Regions from separate parts of the Halomonas aestuarii genome, predicted to be linked through region 3. Evidence: predicted binding sites of a transcription regulator. Region 3 holds the regulator's gene; each other region holds the start of a gene.

Region 1 (9,210 bases), 1.3 Mb from region 3:
TGGCCCAGCTGCATCAGACGGGCCTCAACGCCCTGCCCATCGTCGCCCTGCTGACCTTCCTGGTGGGTGCCGTGGTGGCCTTCCTCGGCGCCACGGTGCTGAGCGACTTCGGCGCCACCATCTACACGGTCGACCTGGTCGCCTTCGCCTTCCTGCGTGAGTTCGGCGTGCTGCTCGCCGCCATCCTGCTCGCCGGTCGCACCGCCAGCGCCTTCACGGCCCAGCTCGGGGCCATGAAGGCCAACGAGGAACTCGACGCCGTCCGCACCCTCGGCCTGGACCCCGTGGAGCTGCTGGTGCTGCCGCGGGTGCTGGCGATGATGCTGACGCTGCCGATCCTCACCTTCGTCGGCATGCTCAGCGGCATCCTCGGCGGGGCCCTGGTCTGCCTGCTGGCCCTGGACATCTCGCTCACCCAGTTCCTGGCCATCCTGCAGCGCGACATCCCGCTCGAGCACTTCCTGGTGGGCCTCTCCAAGGCGCCGCTGTTCGCCTTCCTGGTCGCGGTGATCGGCTGCCTGGAGGGCTTCAAGGTCAGCGGCAGCGCCCAGTCGGTGGGCGAGCACACCACCTCGAGCGTGGTGCAGTCGATCTTCGTGGTGATCCTGCTGGATGCGGTGGCGGCGCTGTTCTTCATGGAGATGGGCTGGTGAGCGTGGCACAGTTGCCGATGAGCGACTCGCCCCTGATCCGGGTCCGCGGGCTGGCCAACCGCTTCGGCCAGAACAGCGTCCACGAGGACCTCGACCTCGACCTCTATCCGGGCGAGATCCTCGGCGTGGTCGGCGGCTCGGGCACCGGCAAGTCGGTGCTGCTGCGCAGCATCGTCGGCCTGCTGCGCCCCAGCGCCGGGCAGATCGAGGTGTTCGGGGAGGACCTCCTGGGCCTCTCGGCCCGGGAGCGCTCCCGGGTGGAGCGCCGCTTCGGGGTGCTCTTCCAGCGCGGGGCACTGTTCACCTCGCTGACCCTGCAGGAGAACGTCGCCCTGCCGCTGATCGAGCACATCGGACTCTCCCGCCCCGATGCCGAGGCCCTGGCCCGGGTCAAGCTGGCCCTGGCCGGCCTGCCCGGGGAGGCGGCGATCCAGTATCCCGCCGAGCTCTCCGGTGGCATGATCAAGCGAGCCGCGCTGGCCCGCGCCCTGGCGCTCGACCCGGAGGTGCTGTTCCTGGACGAGCCGACGGCGGGCCTGGACCCGATCGGCGCGGCGGCCTTCGACCACCTGATTCTGACCCTGCGCGACGCCCTGGGCCTGAGCGTCTTCCTGGTCACCCACGACCTGGATACCCTCTATACCGCCTGCGACCGGGTGGCCGTGCTGTCGCAAGGCCGCGTGCTGGTCGCCGATCGCCTCGACATCGTCGCGGCCACCGACGATGAGTGGATCCACGACTATTTCCATGGACCCCGAGGCCGTGCCGCCCATGAGGCGGCCCACCCGGTGGAGGAGCCCTGACGATGGAACCCCGCGCCCACCATGTGCTGATCGGGCTGTTCACGGTGATCACCCTGGGCAGCGCGCTGCTGTTCGCCCTGTGGCTCGGCAAGTCCAGCGTCGACCGCGACTATGCCTGGTACGAGATCGGCTTCAACCGGGCCGTCAGCGGATTGTCCGAGGGCAATGCGGTCCTCTACAGCGGCATCGAGGTCGGTGATGTGGTCACCCTGCGCCTCGACCCCCGGGACCCACGCCAGGTGAGGGCCCTGGTCCGCGTCTACAGCGACGTACCGGTCAAGCAGGACACCCGCGCGAGCCTCGCGCTGGCCAACATCACCGGCACCATGAACATCCAACTGCTTGGCGGCAGCCCGCAAAGCCCCCGCCTGGAGGGCGACCGCGACCAGCCTCCGCTGATCCAGGCCGAGCCCTCGCCGCTGAGCTCGCTGCTCTCCAACAGCGAGGAGCTCTTCGCCGAGGTGGACCGGTTGCTGACCAATGCCAATCGGCTGCTCTCCGAGGAGAACGCCGAGAGCCTGACGCGCACCCTGGGCAACCTGGAGGTCGTCTCGCGGACACTGGTCGACCAGCGCGATGTCCTCGGCGAGGCCATGGCGCGTTTCGAGCGGACCAGCGACCAGGTCGAGGCGTCGCTGCAGAGCTTCAGTCGCCTGGGTGAGAAGGCCAACGAGCTGATGGACGAGGAGGGGCGCGAGACCCTGGAAAGCGCGCAACGAGCGATGCAATCCCTGGAGGCCACCACCGCCCGGCTGAACCGCCTGACCGCACGCCACGAGGACTCCCTGGCGAGGGGCTTGCGGGGCGTGGGTGAGCTCGACCCGGCCATGCGCGAACTGCACGCCGCGCTGCGCTCGCTCAATCGCCTGGTCCGGCGCCTGGAGGAAAATCCGGCCGATGCCCTGCTGGGCCGCGACGAGATCCAGGAGTTCCGCCCATGAGCCAGCTCCGTCTTTCACCAGGCGTCCTCCCCCGCCGCTCCGCACGCGTCCGGCCACGATGCCGCCCAAGCCTGATGGCCCTGATGCTGGCCCCGCTGATGGCCGGTCTGCTCACCGGATGCAGCGTGATCCCGGAGGGCGAGCCGGTGCGGCTCTTCACGCTGCCCGTGCCGACGCTGCCGGCCTCCACCGAGGCTCCCCGCGCGCTGACCCTGCGGGTCGACACGCCCGGTGCCGGCGCGCCGCTGGACGGCCGGCGCCTGCTGGTCATGCCCTCCCCCGGGGAGCTCCAGGCCTATGCCGGGGCACGCTGGCGCGACGATGCCCCTCGGCTGCTGCGCGACCACCTGATCGAGGCGTTCCGCCTCGATGGCCGCCTGGCCGCCGTGGTGGACGATACCAGCCGGGCGCAGAGCGCCGCGTCGCTGACCAGCTACCTGGGGGCCTTCCACGTCCGCTACCGCGAGGGCGTGCCCGAGGTGGTGGTGCGCCTCGAGGTCCAGCTGCTCGACGAGGCCAGCCGCGAGGTGCGGGCCAGCCGGCGCTTCGAGACGGTGGAGGAAAGCGGGGGCGACGGCCTCGAGGCCGTGGTCGCGGCCTTCGGACGCGCCGCCGACCGGCTGGCCGTCGAGGTGGTCGACTGGACACTCGCACGGGTGGCCGGCCCCTCGTCCTGAGCAAGCCCCGTCCGGGGCGAGGGTCCGGCGCTCCCGCGGGGGCCGGATGCACCTCAATGTCGCAAGGAGGCGACAAACGGCGTAAAAAGCGTGCATTCTCGGGGCATTTTCGGGTCTTCCGGCGCAAAAACGAACGACCGAGCGAACGCTTCAGCCCCCTGTTTCACTATCGCTTTACCCGGAAAGCCTGATGGTTGGCATAGCCATGGCACGCCTCTGGAAGCACGCCACCCGTAGCCGGGGCTTCCTGCACCCGGGGCGGCGTCGCATACCCAGCGAGAGGGGGAACACAACATGGACCATCACGCCCGCACAGAGCACGCCATCGACCCGACCACCATGAGCCACCGGGACGACCAGCCGCTGCTGCCGGACATGGAACGACGACGATTCATCAGGCTGGCGGGTGGCCTGCTCCTCATCACCGCCACGACCGTGGTGCTCGTGAGTCCCCTGCGCGCCGAGGTCATGGTCCCGAAGGACAACGCAAGGGGCAAGCCCTTCGCCGGCCGGGCACGCCGACGCGACCGGAAGGCACGCGGGCTCGACCGACAGGACTGGAACGACATGTCGTTCATCGAGCAGGTCGAGCTGCATCCGCGCAAGGGCGGCCGGCGGCTGCGCTATCCCAAGCCTGTCGCCAGCTCCCGCGGAATGGGCACCCAGCCGCCGGACCTTCGCCGACGCCTCGAGGGGAGTCGGTAGACCAGGGTTTCCAGAACGGTTTCCACGACGGCCGGCAGCGCCCGGCCGTCTCCCGATGCACGCGGCGCGCATCCCACGCCCCGGCCAGTCGGCCGGGGCGTCCTCGTTCAGGCCCGCCGGGCGTCACCCCGCCTCGCCATTCGCCTTGTAGTCGGCGGGCTCGACGCCCCACCTGCGCAGTCGCGAGAACAGCGTCGTCGGCTTGATGCCCAGCAGTTCCGCGGCCCCGCCGGCGCCGGACACCTTGCCGGCGCTCTGCATCAGGGCAGCGATGGCGTTGTCGCGCTGGCGGCGGGCCAGCTCCTGCTCGGACAGGGGCCCCGATTCCGGTGCCTCGGGCTGCGAGGCGGGCAAGGCGGGCGTCGAGGAGGCCGACAGCAGGTCATCGAAGACCAGTCGGCGGTCCTGGGAGACGATGACCTGGCGCTCGATGACGTTCTCCAGCTCGCGGATGTTGCCGGGCCAGGCGTAGCTCTTGAGGATCTCCAGCTGCGCCAGCGGGATGCGCTCGCCGGGCTTGTTGAACTTCTGGCAGGCGCGCTTCAGGAAGTGCTGGGCCAGCAGAGGCACGTCCTCGATCCGCTGGCGCAGCGGCACCGAGGCGATCGGAAAGACGTTGAGGCGGAAGAAGAGGTCCTCGCGGAAGGTGCCGGCGGCCACCATCTCCTGCAGGTCGCGGTTGGTCGCGGCGATCATGCGCACATTGACCTCGCGGGTGCGGTTCTCGCCAACCCGCTCGAACTCCTGGTCCTGCAGCACCCTCAGCAGCTTGCCCTGCAGCTCCAGGGGGATCTCTCCGACCTCGTCCAGGAACAGGGTACCGCCGTCGGCCAGCTCGAAGCGGCCCAGGCGATCGCTGGTCGCCCCGGTGAAGGCGCCCTTCACGTGACCGAAGAACTCGCTCTCGAACAAATCCCGGGGAATCGCCGCGCAGTTGACCCGGATCAGCGGGCGATCGCTTCGGGCGCTGTCGGCATGGATGGCGCGGGCGATCAGCTCCTTGCCGGTGCCGGACTCGCCGTGGATCAGCACGTTGGCATCGGTGGGCGCCACCAGGGCGATCTGGTGGATCAGCTGGGCCACCGCCGGGCTCTCGCCGACGATCTCGCTGTGGTTGAGCTCGGCGGTGATCTCCTCCTGCAGGTACTGGTTCTCGAGCTCCAGGCGACGCTTCAGCGAACGCACCTCCTCAAGGGCCTCATGCAGCCGCTGCTCGTTCAGCTTGCGCTCGCTGATGTCGCGAAACAGCACCACGGCGCCGACCAGTCGCCCCATCTCGAAGATCGGCGTGCTGGTGTACTCGACCGGGACCGGCTGGCCGTTCTTGTGCCAGAACACCTCGTCGTCCACGCGATGGACCTGGCCGTCGCTGAAGGCGGCATGGATCGGGCACTGCTGCACCGGATATTCGCTGCCGTCGGTGCGCGTGTGATGGAACAGCCGATGGGCGTCGTGTCCCACCATGTCGGCACTGCCCCAGCCGAGCATGCGCTCGGCGGCCGGGTTGACGAAGGTGGTCTGGCCCTTGGCGTCGAGCCCGTAGATGCCCTCCCCCGCCGCCCCCAGGATGAGCTGGTTCTGGCGTTCGATGCGCTCGAAGACCTGCTCGATGCGCTGCCAGCCGACCTTCCCGCTGCGATGCTGGCGGCCCAGCTCGGCCTGGGCGCGTCGCCGCTCGACCGTGTCGTGCTCGATCAGGGTCAGCAGCAGCTCGCGCCCCCCCGGCAGCGGCACCGCGGAGACCTCGACCTTGTGCGGCTGGCGGCCGAGGTCGAGCAGCACCAGGTCATTCGACCAGGCCGGCGGGGACGACAGGGCCTCATCGGTGAAGCTCACCCAGAGCGGGAGGGAGGCGCTCAGGCAGTGGCTGAACGGGCGGGCGTTGAGCCCGTCCGCGCCGCCCCCCATCAGCGCCTCGGCGGCCGGGTTGACCTTCACGACCCGGTCCGTGAAGGGATCGACGATCAGCATGGCGTAGGGAACGACCTGGAAGGCCTGATCGGACAGGGGCATGGCGGCGACTCGCAGGAGGATTCCCCTGTGTACCACAGGGCCTCATCCCCGACCCGAGATTTCGTCAATTCACTCACGATATTTCGGGAGTTACGACATCTCGTGAACATCGCCCGGTGCAGCGCGGGGCCCACGACCACCGCCAACCCTTTAAAGGACAAACCCTTTTTCGAGATTCAGGGAGTTTGGCACGGCGCTCGCAGCTATATGCCAGGTCCAGTGGACACGCTGGACAGTCATCAGAACGCCGATGAGCGGATCCGCTCCCATCCCGCATGATCCCGTGAGGTGAACAACAAGATGAAAGATCACAACAGCCTGGGTAACCCCTTCGACCATCGCCAATCCCTGATCCATGGCAGCGCCTGCGACTGCCATGACTGCAAGGCCACCTCGGGCCACGACGCCGCCTCGGCCGAGGGCCATGCCCATGCCCATGCCCACACGGCCCAAGCGAAGACCGAGCAGGAAGCCCTGCCGGACAGCGAATCGATGCTCGATCGCGCCGTGGAGAGCGCCCTGGTGCGCGGCATCTTCGGCCACAGCGACATGCATCGTCGTCAGTTCATGAAGCTGGTCGGCGGCGGCACCGCGGCCGCGGCGCTGGCGAGCTTCCTGCCCATGGACGCCATCAAGGCGGCGGTCAAGGAGGACATGGGGCCCCTGGAGAAGTCCAAGCTCAATGTCGGCTTCGTGCCGATCACCTGTGCGACACCGATCATCATGGCGCACCCCATGGGCTTCTATGAGCGCTATGGCCTGGATGTCTCGGTGATCAAGACCGCCGGCTGGGCCGTGGCCCGCGACAAGTCGCTGAACCGCGAGTACGACGCGGCCCACATGCTGACCCCGATGCCCCTGGCCATGACCATGGGCGCCGGCTCGACCCCGGAGCCCTACATCATGCCGGCCGTCGAGAACATCAACGGCCAGGCGATCGTGCTGCACAACGACCACAAGGACAAGCGCGATCCCAAGCAGTGGAAGGGCTTCATCTTCGGCGTGCCGTTCGAGTACTCGATGCACAACTTCCTGCTGCGCTACTACGTCGCCGAGCACGGCCTCGATCCCGACCAGGACATCCAGATCCGGGTGATTCCGCCCCCCGAGATGGTCGCCAACCTGCGCGCCGGCAACATCGACGGCTTCCTGTCGCCCGATCCCTTCAACCAGCGCGCCGTCTACGAGCGCATCGGCTTCATCCACCTGCTGACCAAGGAGATCTGGGAGGGCCACCCGTGCTGCGCCTTCGCCACCAGCCAGGCGTTCGCCACCGAGAACCCCAACACCTACGGGGCCCTGCTGCGCTCCATCATCGACGCGACCCAGTACTCGTCGAAGCAGGAGAACCGCAAGGAGATCGCCGCCGCGATCGCCCCGACCAACTACCTGAACCAGCCGGTGACGGTGATCGAGCAGGTGTTGACCGGCACCTACGCCGACGGGCTGGGCGGGGTCCAGCAGGTGCCGGACCGCATCGACTTCGACCCTTTCCCCTGGCACTCGATGGCGGTGTGGATCCTCACCCAGATGAAGCGCTGGGGCTACATCGAGGGCGACGTCAACTACCAGCAGATCGCCGAGCAGGTCTACCTGGCAAGCGATGCCCGGAAGGTCATGAAGGAGCTGGGCTACGACGCCCCCGAGGCGGCCAGCCGCAACTACGAGATCATGGGCAAGACCTTCGACTACACCCAGCCCGAAGCCTACGTGAAGAGCTTCGCCATCGGGAGGGGGTGACATGGACCGCACGACCACCGAGTGGAACATCAGTCTCAACATGAGGGCGGCGCTGGTCGCCCTGGTGTTGCTGGTCGTCGGGCTGGGGCTCTGGGAGGGACTCAACCAGGTCCCCACCGCGGGCAACACCGCCGAGATGACCGAGTACGAGAAGCTGATGGGCGGCGTCGAGGACACCGCCCGGGTGCCCCCGCCCTCGGACGTCATCGAGCGCGCCTGGGAGGAGCTGTCCAACCCCTTCTACGACGCCGGCCCCAACGACAAGGGCATTGGCATCCAGCTGGGGTACTCCCTCTACCGGGTGCTCGCCGGCTACCTGCTGGCGGCCGCCGTCGCCATCCCGGTCGGGTTCCTGATCGGCATGTCGCCGCTGATGTATCGGGCGCTGAACCCCTTCATCCAGGTGCTGAAACCGATCTCGCCCCTGGCCTGGATGCCCCTGGCGCTCTTCATCATCCGCGACTCCGAGGCATCGGCGATCTTCGTGATCTTCATCTGCTCGATCTGGCCGATGCTGATCAATACCGCCTTCGGCGTGGCCGGGGTGCGTGAGGACTGGGTCAATGTCGCCCGCACCCATGAGCTCTCGCCGCTGAAGACCGCCTTCCAGGTCATCCTGCCCGCCGCGGCCCCGACCATCCTCACCGGCATGCGCATCTCGATCGGCATCGCCTGGCTGGTCATCGTCGCCGCCGAGATGCTCGTGGGCGGCACCGGCATCGGCTACTACGTCTGGAACGAGTGGAACAACCTGGACCTGACGAGCGTGATCTTCTCGATCCTGATGATCGGGGTGGTCGGCATGCTGCTCGACATGTGCCTGGCCTCGGTCTCGCGCCTGGTGACCTATGAGGAGTAACCCCATGAGCCAACATTTCGTGCAAGTCCAGCAGGCCAGCAAGCGCTTCCCCCAACGTGGCCAGGAAGACCTGACCGTCTTCGAGAACGTCAACTTCAACCTCGAGAAGGGCGAGTTCGTGTGCATCATCGGCCACTCGGGGTGCGGCAAGTCGACCATCCTCAATGCCCTGGCCGGCCTCGACCAGTTCACCGATGGCGGACTGATCATGGAGGGCCATGAGGTCACGGGTCCCGGGCTCGAGCGCGGGGTGGTGTTCCAGAACTACAGCCTGCTGCCCTGGCTCACCGCCCTGGAGAACGTCAAGTTCGGCGTGCGCGCGCGCTGGAAGGAGTGGACCAATGCCCAGGTGGACGAGCACAGCCGGGACTACCTGAGCATGGTCGGCCTCGACGACGTCATCGACCGCAAGCCCTCGCAACTCTCGGGCGGCATGCGCCAGCGCGTCAGCATCGCGCGGACCTTCGCCACCAAGCCCAAGCTGCTGCTGCTCGACGAGCCCTTCGGGGCGCTGGACGCCCTGACCCGCGGGGTGATCCAGGACGAGCTGATCAAGATCTGGGGCCGCGACCGCCAGACGGTGTTCATGATCACCCATGACGTCGACGAGGCCATCCTGCTGGCCGACCGCATCCTGCTGATGACCAACGGGCCCGAGGCCCGCATCGCCGAGGCGGTGGAGATCGAACTGCCCCGGCCGCGCAGCCGCGCCGAGGTCGTCAAGCACCCCAACTACTACAAGATCCGCAACTACCTGATCGACTTCCTGGTGAATCGGTCAAGCACGCTGCGTACCGCCGACATCGACGGGCGTGGGCT
Region 2 (9,210 bases), 1.4 Mb from region 3:
CAGGCCAGCTTGCAGGCGATGCCCGCCAGGGCCAGGGACCAGACGGTGGCCAGCAGCGTCCAGCCCGTCGGGCCCCGCAGGTTGACCAGCAGGAAGGGCGTGTAGGTGCCGGCAATCAGCAGGTAGATCGCGCAGTGGTCCAGGGACTGGAAGAGGCGCTTCAGGCGCGGGTGGCGCACGCCGTGGTAGACGGTGGAGGCCGTGTAGAGCAGCACCAGGCTGGTGCCGTAGAGGCTGATGCCCACGATCTTCCAGGGGTCCACCTGGGCGGCCAGACCGGCCAGCACGAGCAGGATCGCGAAGCCCGCGAGGCTGAGCGCCGCGCCGATGCCGTGGCTGATGCTGTGAAGCGCCTCCTCGAAGACACTGAAGGGCGTCTCGCCATGGGGGGGGGTCGTCATCGGGGTGCCTCCTTCCGAGGAGCCGCCCCGACGCCGAGTGGCGCGACCCGCTGGCTCAGGGCTTGCGTTCGATATCCACGTCGCTGGCCTGGGTGAAGTCGCCCAGCGCCATCATGTGGCCCAGCTTTCCGGCCTTGGTGGAGAGGTACTGCTCGTTATGGGGGTTTAGACCGGTGGTCAGCGGAACACGTTCCCTCACCACCACGCCGGCCTGGGTCAGGGCGTCGACCTTGCGGGGGTTGTTGGTCATCAGCCGCAGGGCCGTGATGCCCAGGTGGTCGAGCATCGGCACGCAGAGGTCGTAGCGGCGCAGGTCGGCGGCGAAGCCCAGCTGCTCGTTCGCCTCCACGGTGTCGGCGCCGGCATCCTGCAGCTGGTAGGCGCGGATCTTGTTGAGCAGGCCGATGCCGCGACCCTCCTGGCGCAGGTAGAGCAGGACGCCCCGTCCCTCTTCGGCAATGCGCTTGAGGGCTTCCTGCAGCTGGAAGCCGCAGTCGCAGCGCATGGAGAAGAGGGCATCGCCGGTCAGGCACTCCGAGTGGACCCGACCCAGCACCGGCTCGCCATCGGCCACGTCACCCAGGGTGAGGGCGATATGGTCCTTGCCGGTGGCTTCGTCCTCGAAGCCGTGCATGGTGAAGGTGGCCCAGGGGGTGGGCAGCCGGGAGGCGGCGATGAATCGAATCGTCACGATGTACCTCGGTGGAAGATCACGGCGTTGCCGACGTGCGGGACTTCATTCTATCAGGAAGGCCGGGCGGGCTCACCGTGTGCGTCACGGGGCTCATCCCCGGCTCGCTCGATGGGGTACAATGGCGCCCACATTTTCCGTGGACGAGCGCCCGCATGGAACTCAAGAACGACCGCCTTCTGCGCGCCCTGGCGCGTCAACCCGTCGACCGCACCCCGGTCTGGATGATGCGTCAGGCCGGCCGCTACCTGCCGGAGTATCGTGAGGTGCGCGGCCATGCCGGCAGCTTCATGGACCTGTGTCGCAACCAGGACCTGGCCTGCGAGGTCACCCTCCAGCCCCTGGAGCGCTTCCCGCTGGACGCGGCCATCCTCTTCTCGGACATCCTCACCATCCCGGACGCCATGGGGCTGGGGCTCTACTTCGAGACGGGCGAGGGGCCGAAGTTCCGCAAGCCGGTGCGCACCGCGGCGGACGTGGATGCCCTGGCGGTGCCGGACGCCGAGCGCGACCTGGACTACGTGATGCGCGCCGTCTCGACCATCCGCCGCGAACTGAACGGCCGGGTGCCGCTGATCGGCTTCTCCGGCAGCCCCTGGACCCTGGCCACCTACATGGTGGAGGGCGCCTCCAGCAAGGACTTCCGCCACGTCAAGACGATGCTCTACGACGCGCCGGATGCCATGCACCGGCTGCTCGACATGCTGGCCCACGCGGTCACCGACTACCTCAACGCCCAGATCCGCGCCGGCGCCCAGGCGGTGCAGATCTTCGACACCTGGGGCGGCGCCCTCTCCACCCCGGCCTACCTGGAGTTCTCCCTGCGCTACATGGAGCAGATCGTGGCCGGCCTGATCCGCGAGCACGAGGGGCGCCGGGTCCCGGTGATCCTCTTCACCAAGAACGGCGGCCAGTGGCTCGAGGACATCGCGGCGGCGGGCTCCGATGCCGTGGGCCTGGACTGGACCACCGAGCTCTCCTCCGCCCGGGCCCGGGTCGGCCATCGCGTCGCCCTGCAGGGCAACCTCGATCCCAACGTGCTCTTCGCCCGTCCCGCGGCGATCCGCGCCGAGGTGGCTCGCACCCTCGACAGCTTCGGCCCCGGCCCCGGCCATGTCTTCAACCTGGGCCACGGGATCAACCAGTTCACCGATCCGGACCACGTCACGGCCTTCATGGAGGCCCTGCATGACCTGAGCCCGGCCTACCATCGCAACATCCCCCATGACTGACACGCCCTGGTGGCAGCGCTGGCATGACCGGCGCCGCCTCTGGGCGGTGCTGGCCCTGCTGGCTTTCCTGGTGATTGCCTGGGGAAGCCTGACGCCGAGCAGCGAGCTTCCCGAGACGCTGCCCTGGGACAAGGCCAGCCACTTCATCGGCTACGCGGGCCTGGCGGGCCTGGTCGGGCTCGCCGGGGTCCGCCTGCCGCTGGCCTTCCTCGTCAGCGCCCTGATCGGGGTGGCCATCGAGTTCGCCCAGATCCCGGTGCCCGGACGCTTCGGCGGCGACTGGCGCGACATGCTGGCCAACGGCCTGGGCGCGGCGTTCGCGGTGGTGGTGCTGCAGGCCTTTCGCCGCGTCTGTCTTCGTCGCCTCGCCTAGGCCCTGTCGGGACGCGACCCTGCTAGAACAGCGGTTCGCGGGCCGCGGGGGGTGCCGACGAATCGCCCTGTTCGTTCCATGCCGATGCCGGTGGCGCCCCCCAGGCCGCCTCCGGCCGGGTGTCCCAGGTCGGGGCGGGCTGAGGCCCCCATGCCGCTTCCTGCGGCGCTTGCCAGGCGGGGTCCGATGGAGCGGCCCACGCCGATTCGACCTGGGCGCCTGACGCCGGATCCTGGGTGGGTTCGAGCGGACGTGCCGGCCGGCAGCGCTCGGCGGGGCGAACCACCCGCGGGCTGCCCAGCACGCTCTCCTCGGCATCCACATGCCGCCCCCCGCGGGTCCAGGCCGCCTCGTCGTCATGGACCGCCGGGCGCCGCTCCCAGGAGCGGGTGACCACGGCGCCGGGGGCGAAGCCGGGACGCTGTGCCTTCAGGTGGTGGGGCAGCAGGCAGACTTCGGTCAGCAGCCGCAGGGCCAGGGCGGCCAGCAGCCAGAGCCCGCCGCCCAGGGCCAGGGGCGGCCAGGCATTGCTCGCCTCGACGGACGGCATGAGCCAGGGCAGGCGGGGCACCAGCCACAGGGCGGCCCCGGCCAGCAGGCCGAGCTGCAGCAGCAGGTGGCAGGTCAGGATGGTGGCGCGGGCCAGCGGCCGGCGGGGAAACAGGAACTGTCGCATCGGGGTCCTCCCGGGGAATGCACATCGTCACGATGGGTCGCACCGACCTCCGTGTCGGCCGGGGCGTGATGCTACCCCAGATCCCGCCGGCCTGCAGTCCTGGCGTGCCGCCTGCGTTGCAGGTTGACCAACCCCGGGGGGCTTGCCAATGTTGGATGAGAGGCGAAAGCGGGTGCCCATGGGGCGGGCTTTCGTCCATTCACCGGCATCGAGGAGCGGCTATGACTACCTACATCGTGGTGGCTGATGCGGCGCGGGCTCGCCTGTTTACCCGTGATGGACTCAAGATCAGCGAGACGGACAGCCTCGTCCATGCCGAGGGTCGCCTGCACGAGGGGGACCTGGTGACGGATCGGGGGGGCGACGTCCACGAGTCGACCTCGGCCCGCAGTGCCGGTGGGGAGAGTGTGGCGACCCAGCACCACGAGGAGGTCTTTGCCCGCGAGGTGGCCGACCGGCTCTATCGCGCCCGCGTGGACAACAGCATGCAGAAGCTGATCCTGGTCGCCCCGCCGCGTTTCCTGGGCCAGCTGCGCGACAAGGTCGACGGCCCCACCGCCAAGCTGGTGATCCATACGCTGGCCAAGGATCTCACCAAGGCCTCCGTCGCCGACATCCAGGAGGCGGTCAGCGACCTCCGCTAGCGCCCTTCCCGGCGTCATGCGGCCCGGCCCATGCGGCCGGGCCGTTCCGTGTCAGGGAGCCTGGGTCAGGGCCCTCGCATCAGGGCATCCGCATCAGGGCACCTGGGGCAGGTCGATCTGGTCGCTGCGGCGCACGCCCTCGGTCATCTGCCGGCACAGCTTGAGGAACTCGCGCATGCCGGTGGCCAGGTACTTGTGACGGTGCCAGATGAAGCTGAACTGGCGGCTCAGGTCCAGCTCCGGGGTGGCGATGGGCACCAGGCTGCCGCGTCGGAAGGCATCGCGCAGGGCGAGCTTCGAGACGCAGCCGATGCCGAGCCCCGACTCCACCGCCCGCTTGATGCCCTCGGTGTGCTCCAGCTCCAGCAGGATGTTGAAGCGCCCCCGACGATGCCGGGCGGCCTGCTCCAGGGTCAGCCGGGTGCCGGAGCCCTGCTCGCGCATGATCCAGGCCTCGCGCAGCAGGCGATCCAGCTCCACCGGGCCGGAGCTGGCGAGCGGGTGTCGCGGCGAGCAGAACACCGCCAGCTCGTCCTCCACCCAGGGCTGGGTGATCACGTCCTCCTCCTCGCACTGCCCCTCGATCAGCCCCAGGTCGAGCTCGTGCTGGCGAACGCTCTCGATGATGGTGCGGGTGTTGCGCACCGACAGGCGCACGCGGCTGCCCGGGTGGCGCTGCATGAAGTCGCTGATCAGCAGGGTCGCCAGGTAGTTGCCGATGGTCAGGGTGGCGCCCACGTCCAGGGTGCCGATGCCCTGCTGTCCCCGCAGCAGCTCCTCCACCTCCTCGGCACGATCGAGCAGGGCGACCGCCTTGGGGAGCAGCTGGAAGCCCAGGGCATTGAGCTTGAGGCGCTTGCCGATGCGATCCAGCAGCCGACAGTCGAACTGGCGTTCCAGCTCGGCCAGGGCGGTGCTGGTCGCCGACTGCGAGAGCGCGAGGGCGCGGGCCGCCCGGGAGACGCTCTCGTGCTGGGCGACGGCGACGAAGACTTCCAGCTGGCGCAGGGTGTAACGCATGACGATCCTCGCGGGTCTTGATATCCAGATTATAGATAAGTGTTATCCATACAATCCATTTAACAGATAATGCCCCGGCTCTTAGAATTGCGGTATCGATTTGATGGTCCAATCTATTCATTTTTGGAATATTAAAGGAGTCGGCATGAGCAAGTTCGCGCTAGAGGACGTTCTCAGTGTGCATCACTGGAACGACTCCCTGTTCAGTTTCCGGACCACCCGGGAGCGCAGCCTGCGCTTCAAGAACGGCCAGTTCGTGATGATCGGCCTCGAGGTGAACGGCAAGCCGCTGATGCGCGCCTACTCCATCGCCAGCCCCAACTACGAGGACCACCTGGAGTTCTTCAGCATCAAGGTGCCCGATGGTCCGCTGACCTCGCGGCTGCAGCACCTGAAGGTGGGCGACCAGATCATGGTCAGCCGCAAGCCCACCGGTACCCTGGTCACCGACGACCTGCTGCCGGGACGCAACCTCTACCTGCTCTCCACCGGCACCGGGCTGGCGCCGTTCATGAGCCTGATCCAGGACCCCGAGGTCTACGAGCGCTTCGAGAAGGTGGTGCTGGTGCACGGCGTGCGCAACGTCAGCGAGCTGGCCTACGCCGACTTCATCCAGAAGGACCTGCCCGCCCACGAGTACCTGGGCGAGGAGATCAGCGAGAAGCTGGTCTACTACCCCACCGTGACCCGGGAGACCTTCCACACCATGGGGCGGCTGACCGACCACATCCGCAGCGGCAAGCTCGCCGAGGACACGGGACTGCCGGCCATCGATCCCAAGCAGGACCGTGCCATGATCTGCGGCAGCCCGGCGATGCTCGACGACACCAGCCACCTGCTCGACGAGCTGGGCTTCACCATCTCGCCGCGCATGGGCGAGCCCGGCGACTACGTCATCGAGCGGGCCTTCGTCGAGAAATAGGGCGCGACCCGCGCCCGAGGCATCCCTCACGGCCGACGATGGCGGATGAAAAGAACCCCCGCAGGTCATGCCTGCGGGGGTTCTACTGTGCGGGCGCCTGGCGTTCAGGGCCTCAACGGCATCCTTGCCGGTCTTGCCGGTGCGGCGTTCCGCTCACCTGCTCCAGGGCGGTGACGAAGGTCTTGCCGAAGGTACCGACACCAGGCGGGTGATCAGACCGCGTCCTTGCCGGTCTCGCCGGTACGGATGCGGCGGTGCGGCGTTCCGCTCACCTGCTCCAGGGCGGTGACGAAGGTCTTGCCGAAGGTACCGGCACCAGGCGGGTGATCAGACCGCGTCCTTGCCGGTCTCGCCGGTACGGATGCGGATCACCTGCTCCAGGGCGGTGACGAAGATCTTGCCGTCGCCGATCTTGCCGGTGTTGGCCACCTGGGTGATGGCATCGATCACCTTCTCCGCCATGTCGTCATCCACGGCCACCTCTAGCTTCACCTTGGGCAGGAAGTCGACGACATATTCGGCGCCGCGGTAGAGCTCAGTGTGACCCTTCTGGCGGCCGAAGCCCTTGACCTCGGTGACGGTGATGCCCTGGACGCCGATCTCGGAGAGCGACTCCCGGACGTCGTCGAGCTTGAACGGCTTGATGATGGCGGTCACCAGTTTCATGGTCTTGATCCTCGTCGTGTCCGTTGGTCGGTGGCGGTGGCCGCCACCCTGGCTGCGTTCATTGTGCCAGAGCATACACCCGCTGCGGGAGGAATAAAAAAGGCCCCCCGAAGGGGGCCGGGCGGAGCTTACGGGCTCGCGCGGGTCCTTGCCTCACTTCTTGGAGGCGCTGAACTCGGGGTAGGCTTCCAGGCCGCACTCGGCCAGGTCGACCCCTTCGTACTCTTCTTCCTCGGTGACCCGGATGCCCATCACGGCCTTGAGGATCAGCCAGACGATCAGGCTGGCCACGAACACCCAGAAGAAGATGCCGAGGATGCCGATGAGCTGCGGACCGAAGCTTGCTCCGCTGTTGGTCAGCGGCACGGCCAGCACGCCCCAGATGCCGACCACCCCGTGCACGGAGATGGCACCCACCGGGTCATCCAGCTTCAGCTTGTCCAGGGTCACGATGGCGATGACCACCAGCAGGCCGCCCACGACACCGATCATCACGGAGCCCAGTGCGCTGGGCGAGAGCGGATCGGCGGTGATGGCCACCAGGCCCGCCAGGGCGCCGTTCAGGGACATGGTCAGGTCGGCCTTGCGGAACCACAGCTTGGCCAGGATCAGCGCGGCGATCACGCCGCCGGCGGCGGCCGCGTTGGTGTTGACGAACACCTGGGCCACATTGTTGGCGGAGGACACGTCGGACATCTTCAGCTCGGAGCCGCCGTTGAAGCCGAACCAGCCCATCCACAGGATGAAGGTACCCAGGGTAGCCAGCGGCAGGTTGGCGCCGGGGATGGCGTAGATGCTGCCGTCCTTGCCGTACTTGCCCTTGCGCGGGCCGAGCACCAGCACGCCGGCCAGGGCCGCGGCGGCACCCGCGAGGTGCACGATGCCGGAGCCGGCATAGTCGGAATAGCCGACCTCGGCCAGCCAGCCACCGCCCCAGGTCCAGTAGCCGGACACCGGGTAGATGAAGCCGGTCATGACCACGGCGAAGGCCAGGAAGGCCCACAGCTTCATGCGCTCGGCCACGGCACCGGAGACGATGGACATGGCGGTGGCCACGAACACGACCTGGAAGAAGAAGTCCGAGCGCATGGAGTAGTAGGGGGCGTCATCGCCGCCGGCGAGCACCGCATCGACGCCGTTCTCGCTGCCGATCAGCGCGCCCAGGCTCGGCAGGATGCCTCCGGCCTCGCTGGAGTACATCACGTAGTAGCCCACCAGCAGGTACATGGTGCAGGCGATGGCGAACAGGGCGATGTTCTTGGTGAGGATCTCGGCGGTGTTCTTGGAGCGCACCAGGCCTGCCTCGAGCATCGAGAAGCCGGCGGCCATCCACATGACCAGTACGCCGCAGATCAGAAAGTAGAAGGTATCGAGCGCGTAGCTCAGTTCCGGAAGTTCACTCATGGGTGTCTCTCCACGTCAGGAATGGGAAGGGAGGGGCCGTCAGACGGCATCGGCTCCGCGCTCTCCGGTGCGGATGCGGATCGCGTCCTCCAGTGGCGTGACGAAGACCTTGCCGTCGCCGATCTTGCCGCTGTTGGCCGCGCTGCAGATGGCGTCTAGTACGGTATCGAGGCGCGCGTCGTCCACGGCGACCTCGACCTTGACCTTGGGCAGGAAGTCGACGACGTACTCTGCACCGCGATAGAGCTCGGTGTGGCCCTTCTGGCGGCCGAAGCCCTTGACCTCCGTGACGGTGATGCCCTGGACGCCGTTTTCAGCGAGTGCCTCGCGGACGTCGTCGAGCTTGAATGGCTTGATGATGGCGGTGATCAGCTTCATGTCGGATCTCCCCTACGGATGATGGGCGGCGCAATGCCACCGAGAAGTGGCTGCCCTGTCTTTGCGCAAACCGTGCCACTTTGCGGAATATTTTCGTGATTTCAGTGGACTGGGGGTGCATCTGGTGAAGGGAGGCGATGGGGTGCAGGAGGCCGATCGCGGTCATGCACTGTTCTGGTGCCATGTCGAAGTGCATCTGCACCATGGTCAAGCATAGCCGGATAATGCGCGGCGCCCGAGGCTTGCGTATCCTCTGGACAGGCATCCAAATCACGTTTCAGGAGAGACATCATGGTGAGCCACGACCGCATCAGCCGCCTGGCCCAGCAGATCGGCGACCGGCTGCAGGGCGCTTCCCAGGCCCCGGAAGAGGTGCAGAAGGGGATCCAGCAGGTGGTCAAGGGCGCCTTCGACCGCCTGGAGCTGGTGTCGCGGGAGGACTTCGACATCCTGATGGACGTGCTACAGCGCACCCGGGCCCGTGTCGAGGCCCTGGAGCAGCAGGTGGCGGCACTGGAGGCGGTGCTGGACACCGCCCCCGCGCGGGAGACGACGAGCGCATCGGCGCTGGCGCTGCCGGAGGAGCCGAGTGCGGCATCCACGCGCGAGCCGAATCAAGAGCCCGGCCCCGGTGCGAGCGCCGATGACGCGAACCCCGAGGAAGACGCCGGCGCCGGCGAGTCCAGCCGCTGATCCTCGCCCGGTATCGGGCGCCCCCCGCCGGCCTGGACTAGCCTGAGGGCAGACAGGCGGCGAGGGATCGCGCATGACGCTGGCAATCATCCACACCCGGGCGGGCCTCG
Region 3 (9,210 bases):
GGGCGATGCGCTCTTCCCCGAGTGGTTCAGCCTCGGCGAACGCCCCATGGAGGTCGGGGCCATGGCGAGTTCGCCCTTCGACAACGACGGCGTGCAGACCCGCGACAACGTCTTCATCCGGGACGGTCGCCTGGAGAGCTACATGCTCTCGGCCTACAGCGCTCGGCGCCTCGGCCTGACCACTACCGGCAATGCCGGCGGGGCCCGCAACCTGCGCATCACAGCGCCGCTTCAGAGCCGCGAGGACCTGCTGGCGCGCATGGAGCGCGGCGTGCTGGTCACCGAACTGATGGGGCAGGGCGTCAACGGTGTGACGGGAGACTACTCGCGCGGGGCGGCCGGCTTCTGGGTCGAGAACGGACGGATCCAGCATCCGGTGGAGGAGTTCACCATCGCCGGCAACCTCGAGACGATGTTCCAGGGGCTAGTGGGCGTGGGGGACGATACCGATACCCGCGGCAGCATCCATACCGGCAGCTGGCTGGTCGACGAGATGATGGTGGCCGGCGGCTGACCGGCCCCGGGCCCGCAGCGGGCCCGGGCTCAGGCATCCTCGTCGAAGCGGGCCTCGAAGAGCGCGGTGATGGCCTCGAGGGCCGCCTCGGCGTCCTCGCCCTCGGTGTAGACCTCGAGCTCGGTGCCGCAGGGCGCGGCGAGGATCAGCAGCGACATGATGTTGCCGGCATCGGCCTCCTGGCTCCCCCGGTGCACGGTGACCCGCGCATCGAAGGGCCGGCAGCACTGCACCAGCTTGGTGGCGGCCCGGGCGTGCAGGCCACGCCGGTTGGTCAGGGTCAGCTTGCGTTTCGGCACGCGTCAGGTTCCTTCCTGTAGCGGGTCGTTGCCGTCCGTCTCGTCCTCGGCGGGGAGGTTGACCTGCATCCCCAGCTCGCGGTGGCGCAGCCGGATGCCGGCATGCCGCTTCGCCAGGTGGTCGGCCAGTCGCTCGGCCAGGTAGACCGAGCGATGCTGTCCCCCGGTGCAGCCGATGGCCACGGTGAGGTAGCTGCGCTGGCTGGCCTGGTAGCGGGGCAGCCAGCGTTCCACCCAGGCGAGGATGTCGTCATGCATCTCGGTGACGACCGGGTAGCTGTCGAGGAAGGCGATGATGCTGGCATCCCGCCCCGTGGCGTCGCGCAGGGCCGGATCCCAGTAGGGGTTGGGCAGGCAGCGGGCGTCGAAGACGATGTCCGCGTCCAGGGGCACCCCGCGCTTGAAGCCGAAGGACTCCACGGTCAGGGTCATCTGCTCCGCCCGATGGCCCGCCACCTGGTCGGTGATGCGCCCCCGGAGCTCGTGCACCGAGAGCCGCGTGGTGTCGATGACCAGGTCGGCGAGATCGCGAATCTCCGAGAGCGCCTGCTCCTCGGAGTCGATGGCCTCGGCCAGGGTCATGTCGCTGCCGCGGGTGAGCGGGTGACGGCGGCGGGTGTGGGAGTAGCGCTCCAGCAGGATCCGGGCATCAGTGGTCAGGTAGACCACCTGGCAGTCCACGTTGCGTGCGCGCAGATCGTGCAGGAGTTGCGGAAAGCGTTTCAGGGCCTCCGGCAGGTTGCGGGCATCGATGCTGACGGCCATCGAGGAGCGCACCGTGCGGTCATCCTGTAGCTCGTCCACCAGCGAGCCCAGCAGCATCGCCGGCAGGTTGTCGATGGCGTAGTAGCCGAGGTCCTCCAGCGCCTGCAGCGCGATCGACTTGCCGGAACCCGACCGGCCACTGATGATCACGAGCTGCATGCGGGTCTCCTGGCTGGGGGACGGGCCGGGGGGCAGGGAGGGCTCAGCCTCCCTGGCTGCCGGTCGGGGCCTGTTGTCGGATCGCCTCCATGAGGTGCTCATGGAGCTCGCGCTGGCTTGAGCTGTGCCGCAGCCGGGCCCGGGTATCGGCGTCGTTCATCACGCCGGCGACCTGGCCGAGCAGGGCGAGGTGGGCCTCGTCGGCCTCCTCGGGGACCAGCAGCACGAAGACCAGGTCCACCGGTTCCCCGTCGATGGCATCGAAGTCCACCGGCTCAGCCAGCTTGAGGAAGCCAGCGATGGGGGCCTTGCAGTGCGGGTTCCGGGCATGGGGAATGGCGACCCCGTTGCCGATGCCGGTGCTGCCCAGCCGCTCCCGGCCGATCAGTCGGCTGAAGACCTCCTGGCTGTCGAGGCTGGGCGTGTTTTGGGCGATGAAGGTGCTGAAGAACTCCAGCACCCGCTTCTTGCTTCCCCCCGGCACATCGAAGAGGGTGCGCTCGGGGGGCAGGATGGCGTCCAGTGTCATGACGGGATCAGCGAGCGCCGGCGCCCTGGGCGCGGGCCTGTGCCTTTTCCTTGTGCTTCACCAGCTGACGGTCGAGCTTGTCGGCCAGGGCATCGATGGCGGCATACATGTCACTCTCCATGGCTTCGGCATGGAGGTCAGCACCGGCGGCATGCAGGGTGCAGGCGGCCTGCTGGCGTTCCTTCTCCACGGAGAGGGTGACCTGCACATTGGTGATGTTGTCGTAGTGACGCTCGACGCGGGTCAGTTTTTCCTGCACATAGTCACGCAGTGCGTCGGTCAGTTCCACATGATGGCCGGTGATGTTGACTTGCATGACACGCTCCTTGCTCTTGCGGGGTGTGGCTCGATTGTAACCCTTTTTGCCGTCCTGCATACCCCTTCGCCCCGGGGGATTGGAGCTCCCCGTGAACGGCGTCATTTCAATCGCTTGCGTTCGGGTCAATAGGCGGCAGGAGGGCGCTTGAGGGCGTCGCGGGGGATCGTTCAACGCAACCGCTTGCGCTCGCTGGAGGAGGGGATGCCCATCGCCTCGCGATATTTCGCCACCGTGCGGCGCGCGACGCTGATGCCGGCTTCCTCGAGCAGCGCGACCAGCCGGCTGTCGGAAAGCGGCTTGCGCGGGGGCTCGTCCTGGATCAGCTTGCGGATCCGGGCGCGGATGGCGGTGCTGGAGTGGGCGTCGCCCTCGCCGTTGCCGCCCCCCACCTGGCTGGAGAAGAAGTACTTGAGCTCGAACATGCCGCGCGGGGTATGGATGAACTTCTGGGTGGTGACCCGCGAGATCGTCGATTCATGCATCTCCACGACCTGGGCGATATCGGCCAGGATCAGCGGCTTCATGGCCTCCTCGCCATGCTCCAGGAAGTCGATCTGTCGCACCATGATCTCGCGGCCCACCCGCAGCAGCGTGTCGTTGCGGCTGGAGAGGCTCTTCATCAGCCAGCGCGCTTCCTGCAGGTGGTCCTTGAGGAACTGGTTGTCGTCGCTCTTGTCGGCGCGTCGGATCAGGGCGGCGTAGTCGGGCTGGATGCGCAGGCGCGGCATGGCCTCGGGATTGAGTTCCACCTGCCACCCCTCGCGGGTATGACGCGCGACGAGGTCGGGGATCACGTAGTCGCTGTCGCTCTCGGTGAAGGCGCTGCCGGGGCGAGGATCCAGCGAGCGCACCAGGTCGATCACCGTGTCGAGGGCCGCGTCGTCGAGGCCGAGCCGGCGCTTGAGCAGGCGGCGGTCGTCGCCCGCGAGCGCCTCGAGGAACTGGCGAACCAGGCGGCGGGCCTGGGGCAGCAGGGGCGTGTCATCGGGCAGGGTGGCCAGCTGCAGCAGCAGGCACTCGCGCAGGTCCCGGGCGAAGACGCCGGTGGGCTCGAACTGCTGGAGGCGCAGGAGCACCTGCTCGACTTCCCGGCTCCTCAGGCCCGCGAGGCCTTGGGTCCTCAAGCCGTCCCGGATCTCTTCCAGGGGCTGGGTGAGATAGCCGTCGCCGTTGATGCTGTCGATCAGGCTCTCGGCGATGCGCATCTGGCGCTCGTCGAGGTCGGTCATGGCCAGCTGCCAGGCCAGGTGGCCCTGCAGGCTCTGGCCCGACGCCTGGCGTTCGAAGTCGGGGCCCTCGCCGCTGCCGCCGGCGGGGGCGGTGCCGAGGTCCTGGTAGGTGTCGGACCAGTCGCTATCGGTGGTGAGTTCCTCGGGGATCTCGCTGGCCCAGTCGTCGTCGGGCGTCTCGCTCACCGCCTGTTCGCCGAACTCGTCCTCGACGTCCAGCAGGGGGTTGGACTCCAGCGCCTGCTGGATCTCCTGGCGAAGGTCCAGGGTCGAGAGCTGCAGCAGGGCGATGGCCTGCTGCAGCTGGGGCGTCATGGTCAGCTGGGTGCCGACGCGAAGCTGCAGGGAAGCCTTCATGGCCATGAGAGGAGTTCCCCCGGCGTGCCGAAAACCCCTACCCTAGCCCCTGCCCGAGGGGGTTGCAACCTGATAATTTGCAACAATCGTGCCATCCGCAATCTTCATGCCGTCGGGATATAACGACAGGTATATCAGGTGATTGCAATCAGAGGCGGAAGTCCTCGCCCAGGTAGACCTCCCGCACGCGCTGGTTGGACAGGATCGCCTCGGCATTGCCCTCGGCGATGATCCGGCCGTCGCCCACGATGTAGGCGGTATCGCAGATGTCCAGGGTGTCGCGGACATTGTGGTCGGTGATCAGCACGCCGATGTCGCGGGCCTTGAGCTGGCGGATGATGCCCTTGATCTCGCCCACCGAGATGGGGTCGACGCCGGCGAAGGGCTCGTCGAGGAGGATGAAGGCGGGCTCGGTCGCCAGCGCCCGGGCGATTTCCACGCGTCGCCGTTCGCCCCCGGAGAGGCTCATGCCAAGGTTGTCGCGGATATGCGTCACGTGGAAGTCCTCGAGGAGTTCCTCGAGCCGGGCCTGGCGGCCCTGGCGGTCGAGGTCGCGGCGTGTCTCGAGGATCGCCATGATGTTGTCGGCGACCGACAGCTTGCGGAAGATCGAGGCCTCTTGGGGCAGGTAGCCGATGCCGGCCCGGGCCCGTTCATGCATGGCGGCCGTCGAGAGGTCGAGGTCGTCGATGTGCACCTCGCCGGCATCGGCGCGAACCAGGCCGACGATCATGTAGAAGGAGGTGGTCTTGCCGGCCCCGTTGGGGCCGAGCAGGCCGACGATCCGGCCCTGCTCGATGGAGACGCTGATGTCCTGCACCACGCGACGACGCTTGTAGCTCTTGGCCAGGTGCCGGGCGCTCAGGGTCTTCATCACTGGCCGTCCTGCTGTTCGGGCTCGAGGGTCATCCGCACGCGCTGGCGCTCCTGGACGCCCTCGGCCTCGGAGCGGGCCTGGACGACGCGGCGGTCGAGGAAGTATTCGAGGTACCCCCCGTCGAAGGTGTCGCCGTCCTTGTGCAGCTCGGCGCGGTCGATCAGCTCGATGCGGCGATCGGCGACGTGGTAGACGACGGTGCGGCCCCAACCGCGGACCAGGGGCTCGTCCGGGGCGGGCTTCTGCTCGATGTAGGCACGTTCGCCGGTGGCGGTAGCGCGGCTGAGCTCGCCCTCGTCGTTGCGCACGATCTCCACCCGGTCGCCGGTCAGCTGCATGCTGCCCTGGCGGATCTCCACGTTGCCGGTGTAGACGGCGGTGCCGGCGCGGTCATCGAGGTCGAGCTGGTTGGCTTCCACCTCGATCGGGGCGCTGGCGTCACCCTCCAGGGCCAGGGCCGGGGCGCTGCCGAGCAGCACGCCGATGACGCCGAGGGTCAGCAGGGGGGCGAGGGAAGGTCGCGTCATGACTCGGGGTCCTCGTGGGTCGCGGGCGGATGGTAGCCGCGCACATTGTCGGTCAGCCGGGCGCGGTTGTCATGGATCCAGGCGTCGAAGCGCTCGCCGCGCATCCGCTGGGGCGGCTGGCGCAGCACGGCCGGGGTCTCGCTCCAGGCGTGGCCGCTGTCGGCATCGAAGTGCAGGATCTCGGTGTCCAGTTGCCAGCGCTCGGCGGGGGCGAGGAGTCGCGCGTCGCCGGACAGGGTCAGCGGGTTGCCTCCCGCGCCCAGGGTGCCGGTGTCGCCGCTGGCCAGCCAGACCCGTCCCTCCTCGTCCAGCAGCGTGCCGTCCGGTTGCTGTAGGCGGGTCACGTCGTCATGGGGGGTATGGGTCAGCCGCGGGGTGTCGAGGCGCTGGTGAGGCCGCCCCTTTGCGTCGAAACGGGTCAGCCGGGCGTCCTCCAGGTAGTAGTCGGGCTCGCCCGACGCGTCTCCCGGAACCGGGCCGGGGGGCGGCGCGTCCTGCAGGTCGAGCAGGGCCAGTCCCCCGCCCAGGACGAGCAGCAGAAGGAACAGGCCGGTGCGGAAGCCCGGGCGCGGCAGGGCCATGGATCAGGTCGAGCCGTGCAGGTAGGTGTCGAGCACGGCGTCCCAGTGCCCCTGGGCCTGGAGCAGGGTGTCGCAGATCTCGCGCACGGCGCCGTGGCCGCCCACCGACTCGGTTACCCAGTCGGCATGCTGGCGGATGTAGGACGGCGCGCCGGGCACGCTGATGCCGACCCCGGCACGCCGGATGGCCGCCACGTCGGGCATGTCGTCACCGCAGTAGGCGACCTGCTCGAGCTCCAGCCCCAGGCGACCGCACAGCTCGCGCAGCACGGTGAGCTTCTTCTCGGCCCCCTGGAAGACATGCTTGACGCCCAGGGCGGCGGCGCGCTGGCTGACCATCGGCGAATCGCGACCGGTGATCAGGGCCACCACGATGCCGGCGCGCTGGGCCAGCTTGATGCCATGGCCGTCATGGGTGTGGAAGGCCTTGATCTCGATGCCATCGGCCTGGAAATAGAGGCGCCCGTCGGTCAGCACCCCGTCCACGTCCATGGCGAGTAGGCGGACGTGGCGCAGGCGGTCGACGAGTTGGCTGTCGAGCAGGGGGGATTCAAGGCTCATGGTGTCTCCAGCAGTCTGGGGCGTAGGTGGGCGATCAGGGCGTCAGATGACGCCGCTGGCGAGCAGGTCGTGCATGTGCAGGGCGCCGACCGGGCGGCCGTCGGCGTCGACCACGGCCAGGGCCGAGATGCGGCTGTCCTCCATCAGGCGGACGGCCTCGGCGGCCAGGGTGTCGGGGGCGATCCGCTTGCCGGGGCGGGTCATGACGTCGTCGACGCTTAGCGCCGAGAGGTCGCTGTGCTGGTCGAGGGTGCGGCGCAGGTCGCCATCGGTGTAGACCCCGGCCAGGCGGCCATCGGCATCCACCACGCAGGTGAAGCCCAGCCCCTGTCGGGTGATCTCCAGCAGGGCATCGCGCAGGGGGCTGCCCAGCGGCACCGCGGGCAGCCGGCTGCCCTCGTGCATCAGGTCGGAGACCCGCAGCAGCAGGCGCTTGCCCAGGCTGCCGCCGGGGTGGGAGAGGGCGAACTCTTCGGCCGTGAAGCCTCGGGACTCGAGCAGCGCCACGGCCAGGGCGTCGCCGAGGGCCAGGGCGGCGGTGGTGGACGAGGTCGGTGCCAGGTCCAGCGGGCAGGCCTCGCGCTCGACCCCGGCATCCAGGTGGGCGTCGGCATGGCGGCCGAGGGTCGAGCCGGGACGACCGGTCATGCTGATCAGCGGCGTGCCCATGCGCTTGAGCAGCGGCAGCAGGGCGGTGACCTCGGCGGTCTCGCCGGAGTTGGAGAGGGCCAGCACCACGTCGCCGCGAGTGATCATGCCCAGGTCGCCATGGCTGGCCTCCCCGGGATGCACGAAGAAGGCCGGCGTGCCGGTACTGGCCAGGGTGGCGGCGATCTTGCCGGCGATATGGCCCGACTTGCCCATGCCGGTGACCACGACCCGGCCGTGGCAGGCCAGGATCAGGCGGCAGGCATGGTCGAAGGAGTCGTCGAGGCGTTCGGCCAGGGCCGCCACGGCCTGCTGTTCCAGTTCCAGGGTGCGGCGGGCACTGTCGCGCAGGCGGGACGTGCCGGCCGCGTAGGGGGCGTCGTTGGTCATGGCAGTGATTGTTGCCCGTTGTGGCGTTTCACTCAAGGGGTGAGGCGGCGGGGAGGCCGGCGCCCCCGAGCCAGATCAGGTAGGCGACATAGCTCGCCAGCAGCAGGGCACCTGGCAGCCGCCCCAGGTGCCCCCGCCGGTTCCACAGCAGCAGGCCCCCCAGGGCGAGGGTCAGCAGCAGCATCACCGGGTAGTCGCGGCCGGCCGCCGCGGGGTCGGTGGCACCCGGTGCCATCAGGGCGGGGACGGGCAGCACGGTGAGCATGTTGAAGAGGTTGGAGCCGATGACGTTGCCGATGGCCAGGTCGTGGTGGCGCTTCAGCGCGCTGGCAACACAGGCGGCCAGCTCCGGCAGGCTGGTGCCGATGGCCACCACGGTCAGGCCGATCACCAGCTCGCTGACCCCGAGCCCGCGGGCCAGCTCGCTGGCCCCCCAGACCAGCGCCCGGGAGCTGATGACCATGATCACCAGCGTGCCGGCCAGCCAGGCCAGGGCCTGGCCCAGCGGCATGCCGGGAATCTCGCCGGCGCTGTCGTCGTCCGGACTGTCGGCGCGGAACAGCCACCACAGGCTGAACACCAGCAGCACCAGCAACAGCACGCCGTCGAGACGGTCGAGGTGGCCGTTGGCCAGCGCATAGCCGGCCAGGCCCGTGGCGCCGAGCAGCAAGGGGAGTTCGCGGCGCACGATGGAGAAGCGGACCGGGATCGGCACCACCAGGGCGGTCACGCCCAGCACCAGGGCGATATTGGCGATGTTGGAGCCCAGCGCATTGCCGATGGCGAGGTCCGGCACGCCGTCCAGGGAGGCCATCACCGAGACCACGATCTCCGGTGCCGAGGTGCCCAGCGAGACGATCGTCATCCCCACCAGCAGGGTGCTCATGCCGGCCCGCCAGGCGGTGGCGGCGGCCGCCCCGACGAAGCGGTCGGCACTCCAAAGCAGGCCGATGAAACCGAGCAGTACGATCAGCAGGGGAGCCAGCATGACGAGATCCGGGGCGGTGAAGGAGGGCGCACATTGAACATGCCGGACTTCGGCGGTGCAAGGGGACGCGGGGTGCTGGCGCGCCAGGGCATGGTTAGGATACGATGTTCGATAATTTTCTCGAGGATGCTGATGCGATGACGGACTCCCCCTTCGTGGAAGTGGAGAGCCTGCACTTCTCGCGTGGCGAGAAGGAGATCTTCCGCGGTATCGACCTGACCATCCCGCGTGGCCGTATCACCGCGATCATGGGGCCCAGCGGTACCGGCAAGACCACCCTGCTCAAGGTGATCGGCGGGCAGCTCACTCCCGATGCGGGGCGGGTCTGCATCGATGGCCAGGATGTCCATGCCCTCTCCCGCAAGGCCCTGTTGGGCCTGCGTCGGCGCATGGGCATGCTGTTCCAGAGTGGCGCGCTGTTTTCCGACCTCGATGTCTTTGAGAACGTGGCCTTCCCGCTGCGGGTG

Evidence for each region. The regulator sigma-54, encoded in region 3, starts transcription at its own class of promoters, with help from an activator protein. The targets are predictions, from matches to a motif close to TGGCACNNNNNTTGCTNT.
Region 1: a site for sigma-54 is predicted at 5,979-5,996, ahead of BOX17_RS12555 (CmpA/NrtA family ABC transporter substrate-binding protein). Genes of this name have one in related genera too.
Region 2: a site for sigma-54 is predicted at 6,677-6,694, ahead of glnK (P-II family nitrogen regulator). Genes of this name have one in related genera too.

What each region holds. Positions count from the first base shown of each region.
Region 1 is NZ_CP018139.1:2,691,956-2,701,165, reverse strand. Features, by position in the region: gene BOX17_RS12585 (ABC transporter permease) at 1-653, shown strand, start outside; gene BOX17_RS12580 (ABC transporter ATP-binding protein) at 671-1,456, shown strand; gene BOX17_RS12575 (MlaD family protein) at 1,459-2,397, shown strand; gene BOX17_RS12570 (ABC-type transport auxiliary lipoprotein family protein) at 2,472-3,074, shown strand; gene BOX17_RS12565 (hypothetical protein) at 3,369-3,779, shown strand; gene BOX17_RS12560 (sigma 54-interacting transcriptional regulator) at 3,903-5,792, opposite strand; gene BOX17_RS12555 (CmpA/NrtA family ABC transporter substrate-binding protein) at 6,093-7,532, shown strand; gene ntrB (nitrate ABC transporter permease) at 7,534-8,391, shown strand; gene BOX17_RS12545 (ABC transporter ATP-binding protein) at 8,396-9,210, shown strand, end outside.
Region 2 is NZ_CP018139.1:1,796,476-1,805,685, forward strand. Features, by position in the region: gene trhA (PAQR family membrane homeostasis protein TrhA) at 1-401, opposite strand, end outside; gene ribA (GTP cyclohydrolase II) at 457-1,092, opposite strand; gene hemE (uroporphyrinogen decarboxylase) at 1,248-2,324, shown strand; gene BOX17_RS08265 (VanZ family protein) at 2,317-2,697, shown strand; gene BOX17_RS16550 (hypothetical protein) at 2,720-3,373, opposite strand; gene BOX17_RS08275 (host attachment protein) at 3,595-4,017, shown strand; gene BOX17_RS08280 (LysR family transcriptional regulator) at 4,111-5,037, opposite strand; gene BOX17_RS08285 (ferredoxin--NADP reductase) at 5,183-5,959, shown strand; gene glnK (P-II family nitrogen regulator) at 6,287-6,625, opposite strand; gene BOX17_RS08295 (ammonium transporter) at 6,779-8,029, opposite strand; gene BOX17_RS08300 (P-II family nitrogen regulator) at 8,069-8,407, opposite strand; gene BOX17_RS17165 (accessory factor UbiK family protein) at 8,699-9,100, shown strand; gene BOX17_RS08310 (YifB family Mg chelatase-like AAA ATPase) at 9,174-9,210, shown strand, end outside.
Region 3 is NZ_CP018139.1:422,364-431,573, reverse strand. Features, by position in the region: gene pmbA (metalloprotease PmbA) at 1-514, shown strand, start outside; gene BOX17_RS01970 (HPr family phosphocarrier protein) at 544-813, opposite strand; gene rapZ (RNase adapter RapZ) at 817-1,737, opposite strand; gene ptsN (PTS IIA-like nitrogen regulatory protein PtsN) at 1,781-2,266, opposite strand; gene hpf (ribosome hibernation-promoting factor, HPF/YfiA family) at 2,274-2,582, opposite strand; gene BOX17_RS01950 (RNA polymerase factor sigma-54) at 2,753-4,177, opposite strand; gene lptB (LPS export ABC transporter ATP-binding protein) at 4,320-5,045, opposite strand; gene lptA (lipopolysaccharide transport periplasmic protein LptA) at 5,045-5,575, opposite strand; gene lptC (LPS export ABC transporter periplasmic protein LptC) at 5,572-6,156, opposite strand; gene BOX17_RS01930 (KdsC family phosphatase) at 6,160-6,717, opposite strand; gene BOX17_RS01925 (KpsF/GutQ family sugar-phosphate isomerase) at 6,760-7,755, opposite strand; gene BOX17_RS01920 (calcium/sodium antiporter) at 7,784-8,743, opposite strand; gene BOX17_RS01915 (ABC transporter ATP-binding protein) at 8,881-9,210, shown strand, end outside.